Regions from separate parts of the Neorhizobium sp. USDA 3394 genome, predicted to be linked through region 1. Evidence: riboswitches for the same ligand, from Rfam matches in the RefSeq annotation. Region 1 holds a riboswitch; the other holds the start of a gene.
The links. A riboswitch is a leader RNA that binds a small molecule or an ion and turns the genes downstream of it on or off. The one in region 1 is predicted to bind S-adenosylmethionine.
Positions count from the first base shown of each region.

Region 2: linked by a shared signal. The riboswitch ahead of ACZ9EJ_RS15925 (O-succinylhomoserine sulfhydrylase) and the one ahead of metA (homoserine O-acetyltransferase MetA) in region 1 are both predicted to bind S-adenosylmethionine.

Region 1 is NZ_JBWCDU010000001.1:4,121,667-4,125,696, forward strand. It holds gene ACZ9EJ_RS20165 (ABC-F family ATP-binding cassette domain-containing protein) at 1-740, opposite strand, end outside; gene ACZ9EJ_RS20170 (thiamine diphosphokinase) at 745-1,401, opposite strand; gene ACZ9EJ_RS20175 (AAA family ATPase) at 1,495-2,334, shown strand; SAM riboswitch at 2,388-2,465, shown strand; gene metA (homoserine O-acetyltransferase MetA) at 2,524-3,444, shown strand; gene ACZ9EJ_RS20185 (vWA domain-containing protein) at 3,456-4,030, shown strand, end outside.
Region 2 is NZ_JBWCDU010000001.1:3,232,016-3,236,045, forward strand. It holds gene ACZ9EJ_RS15905 (ABC transporter substrate-binding protein) at 1-452, shown strand, start outside; gene ACZ9EJ_RS15910 (hypothetical protein) at 850-1,290, shown strand; tRNA gene ACZ9EJ_RS15915 (tRNA-Gly) at 1,397-1,470, opposite strand; gene ACZ9EJ_RS15920 (2'-deoxycytidine 5'-triphosphate deaminase) at 1,524-2,618, opposite strand; SAM riboswitch at 2,692-2,770, shown strand; gene ACZ9EJ_RS15925 (O-succinylhomoserine sulfhydrylase) at 2,815-3,999, shown strand.

The sequences.
Region 1 (4,030 bases):
CGGCGCATGTTGCGCTTGCGGCGCGCCGTCACGCCATAACGCAGCCAGTGTTCCTCGCGCTCGATCGCCTTGCCGAGCTTGTGCTGCTCCAGCTCTTCGGCCTCCAGCACCTCGTCACGCCAGGCTTCGAACTCGCCGAAACCGCGGTTGAGGCGCCGTGAGGTGCCACGGTCGAGCCAGACGGTGGCATTCGAGACCTTTTCGAGGAAGCGACGGTCATGCGATATCACCACCAGCGCGCTTCTGGTCTTGCGCAACTCGTCTTCCAGCCATTCGATGGTCGGCAGGTCGAGGTGGTTGGTCGGCTCGTCGAGCATCAGGATGTCCGGCTCAGGCGCCATGACGCGGGCAAGTGCTGCACGGCGGGACTCGCCGCCGGAGAGCGTGTTCGGGTGTTCCTGGCCGGTGAGACCCAGATGTTCGAGCAGATAGGTGACGCGATAGGGATCGTCGCCGGGGCCGAGGCCCGCTTCGGCATAGGCCTGCACCGTCGAATAGTCGGCGAAATCCGGTGCCTGTTCGAGATAGCGGATGGTCGAGGACGGATGGCGGAACACTTCGCCCGATTGCGGTTCGACCATGCCGGCCGCGATCTTCATCAGCGTCGATTTGCCGGAACCGTTGCGGCCGACGAGGCAGATGCGGTCGCCCGGCTCCACCTGCAGACCCGCGCCGGCCAGCAGCGGCGCGCCGCCGAAGCTCAGGAAGATATCGTCAAGTTTCAGGATAGGGGGCGCCAATAGCTTAGGCTCCTGTCATGTCATAGGGGCGGGCAAGGATCATGGCCTTGCCTTTCCTCAAATGGAATTCCACCTGGCCTTCCGCAACGTTCGAGACGGTGCGCGAGGAGCCGAAGGGGAGCGAGAAGTTGTCGAGCGGATAACGTGCGCCGATGATGTCGAGCCCTTCCAGGTCGGAAAACCCGATGACGGAAAACAGCGAACCCTTGGGCAGGTCCAGAGTCTTGGTGCCTGGCAGCAACGGCACGGCCTCCTCGTCGCCCGACGTAAGCATGATGTCGAGGTCGCGTTCGGCCAGGCTCATAGCGTGAAAGAGATGCTGAAGCGCATGGTCGCTGCGCTCGCCGCCGAGCGCGCCGGCAAAGATCAGTCTTGTTGCACCGCCTTCGACGGCTTCGGCCGTCGCGATCTCGCCGTCCGTCTCGTTCTTGGCCGGCGGGAAGGCCTGCCGCTCGACCTGCGGAAACTGCGCGATCAGCGCGGCATCGGAGGAGTCGAAATCGCCGACCCAAAGCTCCGGTTCGACGCCCAGCGCCGCTGCATGGCGCATGCCGCTATCGGCCGCAATGAAGCGGCTGCCGGCAACGGTGTCCCGCAGGCGGTCGGTGACGGTGAGATTGCCGCCGAGCAGAATGGTGAAGGTCGAATGGCTCATGCGCATTGCCCATAGCGCAAAGCCGGCCGAAAGGGAAAGCTGTTGCACCGCCGGGGATGAGCTTTTAGTTTGCGGCGCTTAATTGATCAGGATGCCGAGATGCAGTTTCAGGGTACAGCGGACTATATTGCCGACAAGGATCTGATGGTGGCGGTCAACGCCGCGATCCGGCTCGAACGTCCGCTGCTGGTCAAAGGCGAGCCGGGCACCGGCAAAACCGAACTGGCGCGGCAGGTCGCCGCCGCCCTCGGGCTCGATCTCATCGAGTGGAATATCAAGTCCACCACCAAGGCGCAGCAGGGGCTTTACGAATACGACGCCGTCTCGCGGCTGCGCGACAGCCAGCTGGGCGACGAACGCGTCCACGATGTCGCGAACTATATCCGCCGCGGCAAGCTGTGGCAGGCCTTTGCCTCCGACAAGAAGCTCGTTCTGTTGATCGACGAGATCGACAAGGCGGATATCGAATTCCCGAACGACCTGCTGCAGGAACTCGACCGCATGGAGTTCCATGTCTACGAGACCGGCGAGATGGTGCGCGCCAAGGTCCGGCCAATCGTCATCATCACCTCCAATAACGAGAAGGAACTGCCGGACGCCTTCCTGCGCCGCTGTTTCTTCCACTATATCCGCTTCCCGGACGTCGATACGCTCGCCCGCATCGTCGAGGTTCATTATCCCGGCATCAAGCAGACGCTGGTGCGCAATGCGCTGACGCAATTCTACGAGATCCGCGAGATGCCGGGCCTGAAGAAAAAGCCCTCGACCTCCGAGGCGCTGGACTGGATCCGGCTCCTGGTCTCCGACGATGTCGATCCGTCGGATCTGCGCGGCGATGTCAAGAACGCGCTGCCGAAGCTGCATGGCGCGCTCCTCAAGAACGAGCAGGACGTGCATCTCTTCGAGCGGCTGGCCTTCATGGCGCGGCGGGAGCGGTGAGCGGAAGATTATGCTCCCATTGACGCCGGGAGTAGCAAGGCGTATTTGAACTCCCGAGAATTCGTGGTGATTTGGCCGGCCGGCTTGCAGCCACGTTAAAAAAGTCGCTAAAGGGCCGCGAGAAGATGTCTTCCCACGGACCGGTCGCGATTTATTTTGCCGCCGGTTTTATTTTTGTTGGGTTGAGACATGCCGATCAAGATTCCCGATACGCTGCCCGCATTCACGACGCTCGTTTCCGAAGGCGTGCGGGTGCTGACCGAAACCATGGCGGTGCGGCAGGACATTCGTCCGCTGCAGATCGGGCTGCTCAATCTCATGCCGAACAAGATCAAGACCGAGCTGCAGATGGCGCGCCTTGTCGGCGCCTCGCCGCTGCAGGTCGAGTTCTCGCTGGTCCGCGTCGGCGGCCACAAGGCCAAGAACACGTCGGAAGATCACCTCCTGTCCTTCTACGAGACCTGGGAAGAGGTGAAGCACCGCAAGTTCGACGGCTTCATCATCACCGGTGCGCCGATCGAGACGCTTGCCTTCGAGGACGTCACCTATTGGGACGAGATGCAGAAGATTCTCGACTGGACGGCGACCAACGTGCATTCGACCATGAATGTCTGCTGGGGCGCGATGGCGGCGATCTACCATTTCCACGGCGTGCCGAAATACGAACTCAAGGAAAAAGCGTTCGGCGTCTATCGCCACCGCAACCTCGTGCCGTCCTCGATCTATCTGAACGGCTTTTCGGACGACTTCCAGGTTCCGGTGTCGCGCTGGACCGAAGTGCGCCGCGCCGACATCGAAAAGCACCCGGACCTCGAAATCCTGATGGAATCCGAGGAAATGGGCATCTGCCTGGTGCATGAGAAAGCCGGCAAGCGGCTCTACATGTTCAACCATGTGGAATACGACTCCACCTCGCTGGCTGACGAATATTTCCGGGACGTCAATGCCGGCGTGCCGATCAAGATGCCGCACAACTACTTCCCGCATAACGACGACACGCTGACGCCCTTGAACCGTTGGCGCAGCCATGCACATCTTCTGTTCGGCAACTGGATCAACGAGATCTACCAGACGACCCCTTACGACCTGGAGAAGATCGGCACCGAATAGGCCTCGACGCGATGTTCATTCCCTTCTTCCTTCACCTCAAAGAAGCGAAAGTCCCGGTGACGCTCCGGGAATTTCTCGACCTTCTCGAAGGCATGGAGGAAGGGATCGCGGATTTCGACGTGGAGGCCTTCTATTTCCTCGCCCGCACGGCGCTGGTGAAGGACGAGCGGCATATCGACAAGTTTGACCGGGTGTTTTCGTCCTATTTCCGCGGACTCGAGGCCGTCTCCGGCGAGCCGGGCCTGGATGTCGCCAATATCCCTGAAGAATGGCTGCGCAAGCTCGTCGAAAAGCACCTGACGGACGAGGAGAAGAAGCTCGTCGAGTCGCTCGGAGGTTTCGAGAAGCTGATGGAGACGCTGCGGAAGCGGCTGGAGGAACAGAAGGGCCGGCATCAGGGCGGCTCGAAATGGATCGGCACAGGGGGCACCTCCCCTTTCGGGGCCTATGGCTATAATCCGGAAGGCGTGCGGATCGGCCAGGACCAGTCCCGCCATCGCCGGGCGGTAAAAGTGTGGGACAAGCGTGAGTTCGCCGACTTCGACGATAGGGTCGAGCTCGGCACCCGAAACATCAAGCTTGCGCT
Region 2 (4,030 bases), 890 kb from region 1:
ATGTCGGCCTCACCTTGATCCGCGAGAGCACCATCCGGCACAAGAGCTTCACGGACCGCGCCCCGAAGCTCGGCGGCCTGATCGAGTTCTATCGTTCCCCGGCCCGCGTCCAGTGGTCGCCGACCGGCACGAACGTTCCTGACTATCCGAAGCTCGCGCAGCTCTGGTGGCAGGCGATCGGCGATGCGTCCTCGGGCGCCAAGACCGCCCAGGCGGCGATGGACTCGCTTTGCTCAGAGCAGGAAAAGGTCCTCCAGCGCCTGGAACGTGCCAAGGTCCAGGGCGACATGGGACCGGCCCTCGCCGAGGAACGCGATCTTGCATACTGGAACAAGGACGCGGTCGCCAAGGGCAACCTCGCTCCGCAGCTCAAGGTCGCCAACGAGAAGGAAAAGCCCGTCACCGTCAACTACGACGAGCTCGTAAAGAGCTGGGCTGACGCCAAGAAGTAAGCCGGTTCGCCGGGCGCTCAACGCGCCCGGCGGCCACCGACTGCCAGGTCTCTGTCGCCGGCGCCGCCTCAGCTTGGATAGACTGCCTGCCGCAGTTCACAGTTGCCGTTTCTTCCTGAACGCAGCCCACACCGTATCCGCGGACAGCATCGCCGTATTGGCGTCAGTCCGGTAGTTGCTTACGGAAACCCGCATGCGACGCTACCTCATGATTGCCAAGCTCACCGACATTGATCCATAGCTGTGGGCCGACATCCTCGCGCCCGCAGAAACGCGGATCCGTGGGGCGGAGCAATTGCCTCCGTGGACCTGAACGTCCATAACTCTGCAACCGAGCAGGGTAACCCGCCACCTTCACGTTCCATCGTTGGTGGAACTCGGAATCTGGATATCAGTAATGACTACAATTGACGAATTAGTCGCATTGCAGGACATTCCAGAAATAGATGCGATTCTACGGCGCGCTTCAGCTCTTTCGCTTTGTGATTCGGTCTACGAAATTTTCCGGTCAAGGTACACCTTGGCTCATCACGAGCGGAAGGCGGGTATCTCGAACCCTCAACCATACGTCTTCCGTGAGAGTTCGCTATTCTGCTGGATCAAAATCGCAAATCCGGAAGCTACAGATGGTGAAATCATAGACGGGTACGAACTCATAGACCGTTTACAGAGGGCCTATGGTGACTGTACAGAAGTGATTACCCATCAAGTAGGTACACAAGTTCCCATTCCTACGAGAGCGTCGATGGTTGTCCAATTGTTGCAGAGCAGATTTCCAATGTTCAGCGAGAAGACACTCGAGAAGTTCAGTTGGGATTGGCTGATCGCGAACCGGTGAGATGCCCCCAACTCGCCCATTCTTGATCGCGCCGAACCTACCTGCGGCTCTCACGATAGTTACCCTCCTTCAGGCTGAAGGGTAGCTGCAGCATGTGATGAAAAGCTGGAGCGGGTGAAGGGAATCGAACCCTCGTATTCAGCTTGGGAAGCTGCTGCTCTACCATTGAGCTACACCCGCGTCGGTCTGCAGACTTCCAACAGACGGCATCGCCTGTCAAGCCGGAGGTGGCGTCAGGCGCGAAAATGCTTGGACAGTTTCAGTCCCTGCGCCTGATAGTTGGAGCCGAGGCCGGCGCCGTACATGCCCTCGGGTTTTTCCAGCATGTGCTCGTAGACCAGACGGCCGACGATCTGGCCGTCTTCGAGGATGAACGGCACTTCGTGGCTGCGCACTTCGAGCACGGCACGACTGCCACGCCCGCCCGCCGCCTCGTGGCCGAAGCCCGGATCGAAGAAACCGGCATAGTGGACGCGGAATTCGCCGACCAGCGGATCGAAGGGCGTCATCTCGGCCGCATAAAGCGGCGGCACATGCACCGCCTCGCGCGAGACCAGGATATAGAATTCGTCCGGATCGAGGATCAGTTCGCTGCGGCCGCGACTGTAAAGCGGCTCCCAGAAATCGAAGATGTCATGCTGCGCCTTCTTGTCGACATCGACGACGGCCGTGTGGTGTTTGCCGCGATAGCCGATCAGGCCGACGCTGTCGCCGGAAAGATCGATCGAAAGGGCGATGCCGCCACCCGATACATTCGGCTTGGCGGACGCGACCAGGGTTTCGGTGTTATGGAGTTGCAGAAGGTCCGGCTCGCCAAGCAGCGCATTGCCGACCCGGAACCGGATCTGCGACAGGCGCGAACCGCGGCGCACGACGATGGGGAAAGTACGGGGCGAGATTTCGAGATAGAGCGGGCCGGAATAACCGGCGGGGATCTTGTCGAATTCCTGGGCGTAGTCGGTGATGACGCGGGTAAAGATATCGAGCCGGCCGGTGGAGCTTTTCGGGTTGGCCGAGGCCGACATGTTTGCCGGCAGGTCGAGCCGTTCCATCAGCGGCACGATATAGACGCAGCCGGTTTCCAGCACCGCGGCTTCGGAGAGATCGATGACGTGCAGCTTGAGGCGATCGAGCTTGTCGGAAACCAGGCTCGTCGGCCCCGGCATGAAGCTCGCGCGGACGCGAAACGCCTTGGCGCCCAGGCGCAGGTCGAGGCTTGCCGGCTGGATCTGGTCGAGGTCGAGCTCGCGCTCGGAGATCAGCCGTCCACTGTCGAAAAGCGCCGCGATCGCGCGGTCCGCCAAAATTCCTGTTTCGCGAGCCATCATGTCTCTCTCAAGTTTTCGAGGCGACAAAACCAAATGCGAGCCATTGACGCAAGCGGGGCGTGGCGCTATGCCACTTTTATCCCGTGGTGATTTGGCCGGTCGGCTTGCAGCCACGTTAAATAAGTGGCTAAAAAGACCGGGTGCGAAACCGGTCTGCTTATGCGACCGGTTTTTTTGTTCTGAATGGGGAACACGCATGACTAACAAATGGCGCCCGGCAACCCAGCTCGTACACGGCGGCACGTTGCGCTCGCAATATGGCGAAACCTCGGAAGCGATCTTCCTGACGCAGGGTTTCGTCTATGACACGTCGGAAGCGGCCGAAGCCCGCTTCAAGGGCGAGACCGACGGCTTCATCTACGCCCGTTACGGCAGCCCGACCAACGACATGTTCGAAAAGCGCATGTGCATGCTGGAAGGCGCCGAAGACGCCCGCGCCACCGCCTCTGGCATGGCTGCCGTCACCGCCGCGATCCTCTGCCAGCTGAAGGCCGGCGACCATATCGTCGCTGCCCGCGCCCTCTTCGGCTCCTGCCGCTGGGTGGTCGAGACGCTCGCCCCGAAATACGGCATCGAATGCACGCTGGTCGACGGACGCTTCCTGGAAAACTGGGAAAAGGCGATCACGCCGAAGACCAAGGTCTTCTTCCTGGAAAGCCCGACCAACCCGACGCTCGAAGTGGTCGACATTGCCGGCGTCGCCAGGCTCGCCAACCAGATCGGCGCCAAGGTCGTGGTCGACAACGTGTTTGCGACCCCGCTTTTCCAGAAGCCGCTGGAGCTCGGCGCGCATATCGTCGTCTATTCGGCGACCAAGCATATCGACGGCCAGGGCCGCTGCCTCGGCGGCGTCGTGCTGTCCGACAAGGCCTGGATCGACGAGAACCTGCACGACTATTTCCGCCATACCGGCCCGGCCATGTCGCCGTTCAATGCCTGGACGCTGCTGAAGGGCATCGAGACCCTGCCGCTGCGCGTCAAGCAGCAGACGGAGAGCGCCTCGAAGATCGCCGACTTCCTCGCCGACCAGAACCAGGTCGCAAAAGTGATCTATCCGGGCCGCAAGGACCATCCGCAGGCCGATATCATCGCCAGGCAGATGACGGGAGGCTCGACGCTGGTGTGCTTCGAGCTGAAGGGAGGCAAGGAAGCGGCCTTCAAGCTGCAGAACGCGCTGGAGATCGTGCAGATTTCCAACAATCTCGGCGACGCCAAGAGCCTGATCACCCATCCGGCAACGACGACGCACAAGAACCTCACGGATGAGGCCCGCGCCGAACTCGGCATCTCGCCCGGCACCGTGCGCCTGTCTGCCGGTATCGAGGATACCGATGACCTGATCGAGGATTTCGCCCGGGCGCTTTCCCAGGCGGGCATGTAAGCGTTCGCTTTCCGGGATGGTGGATCGACCA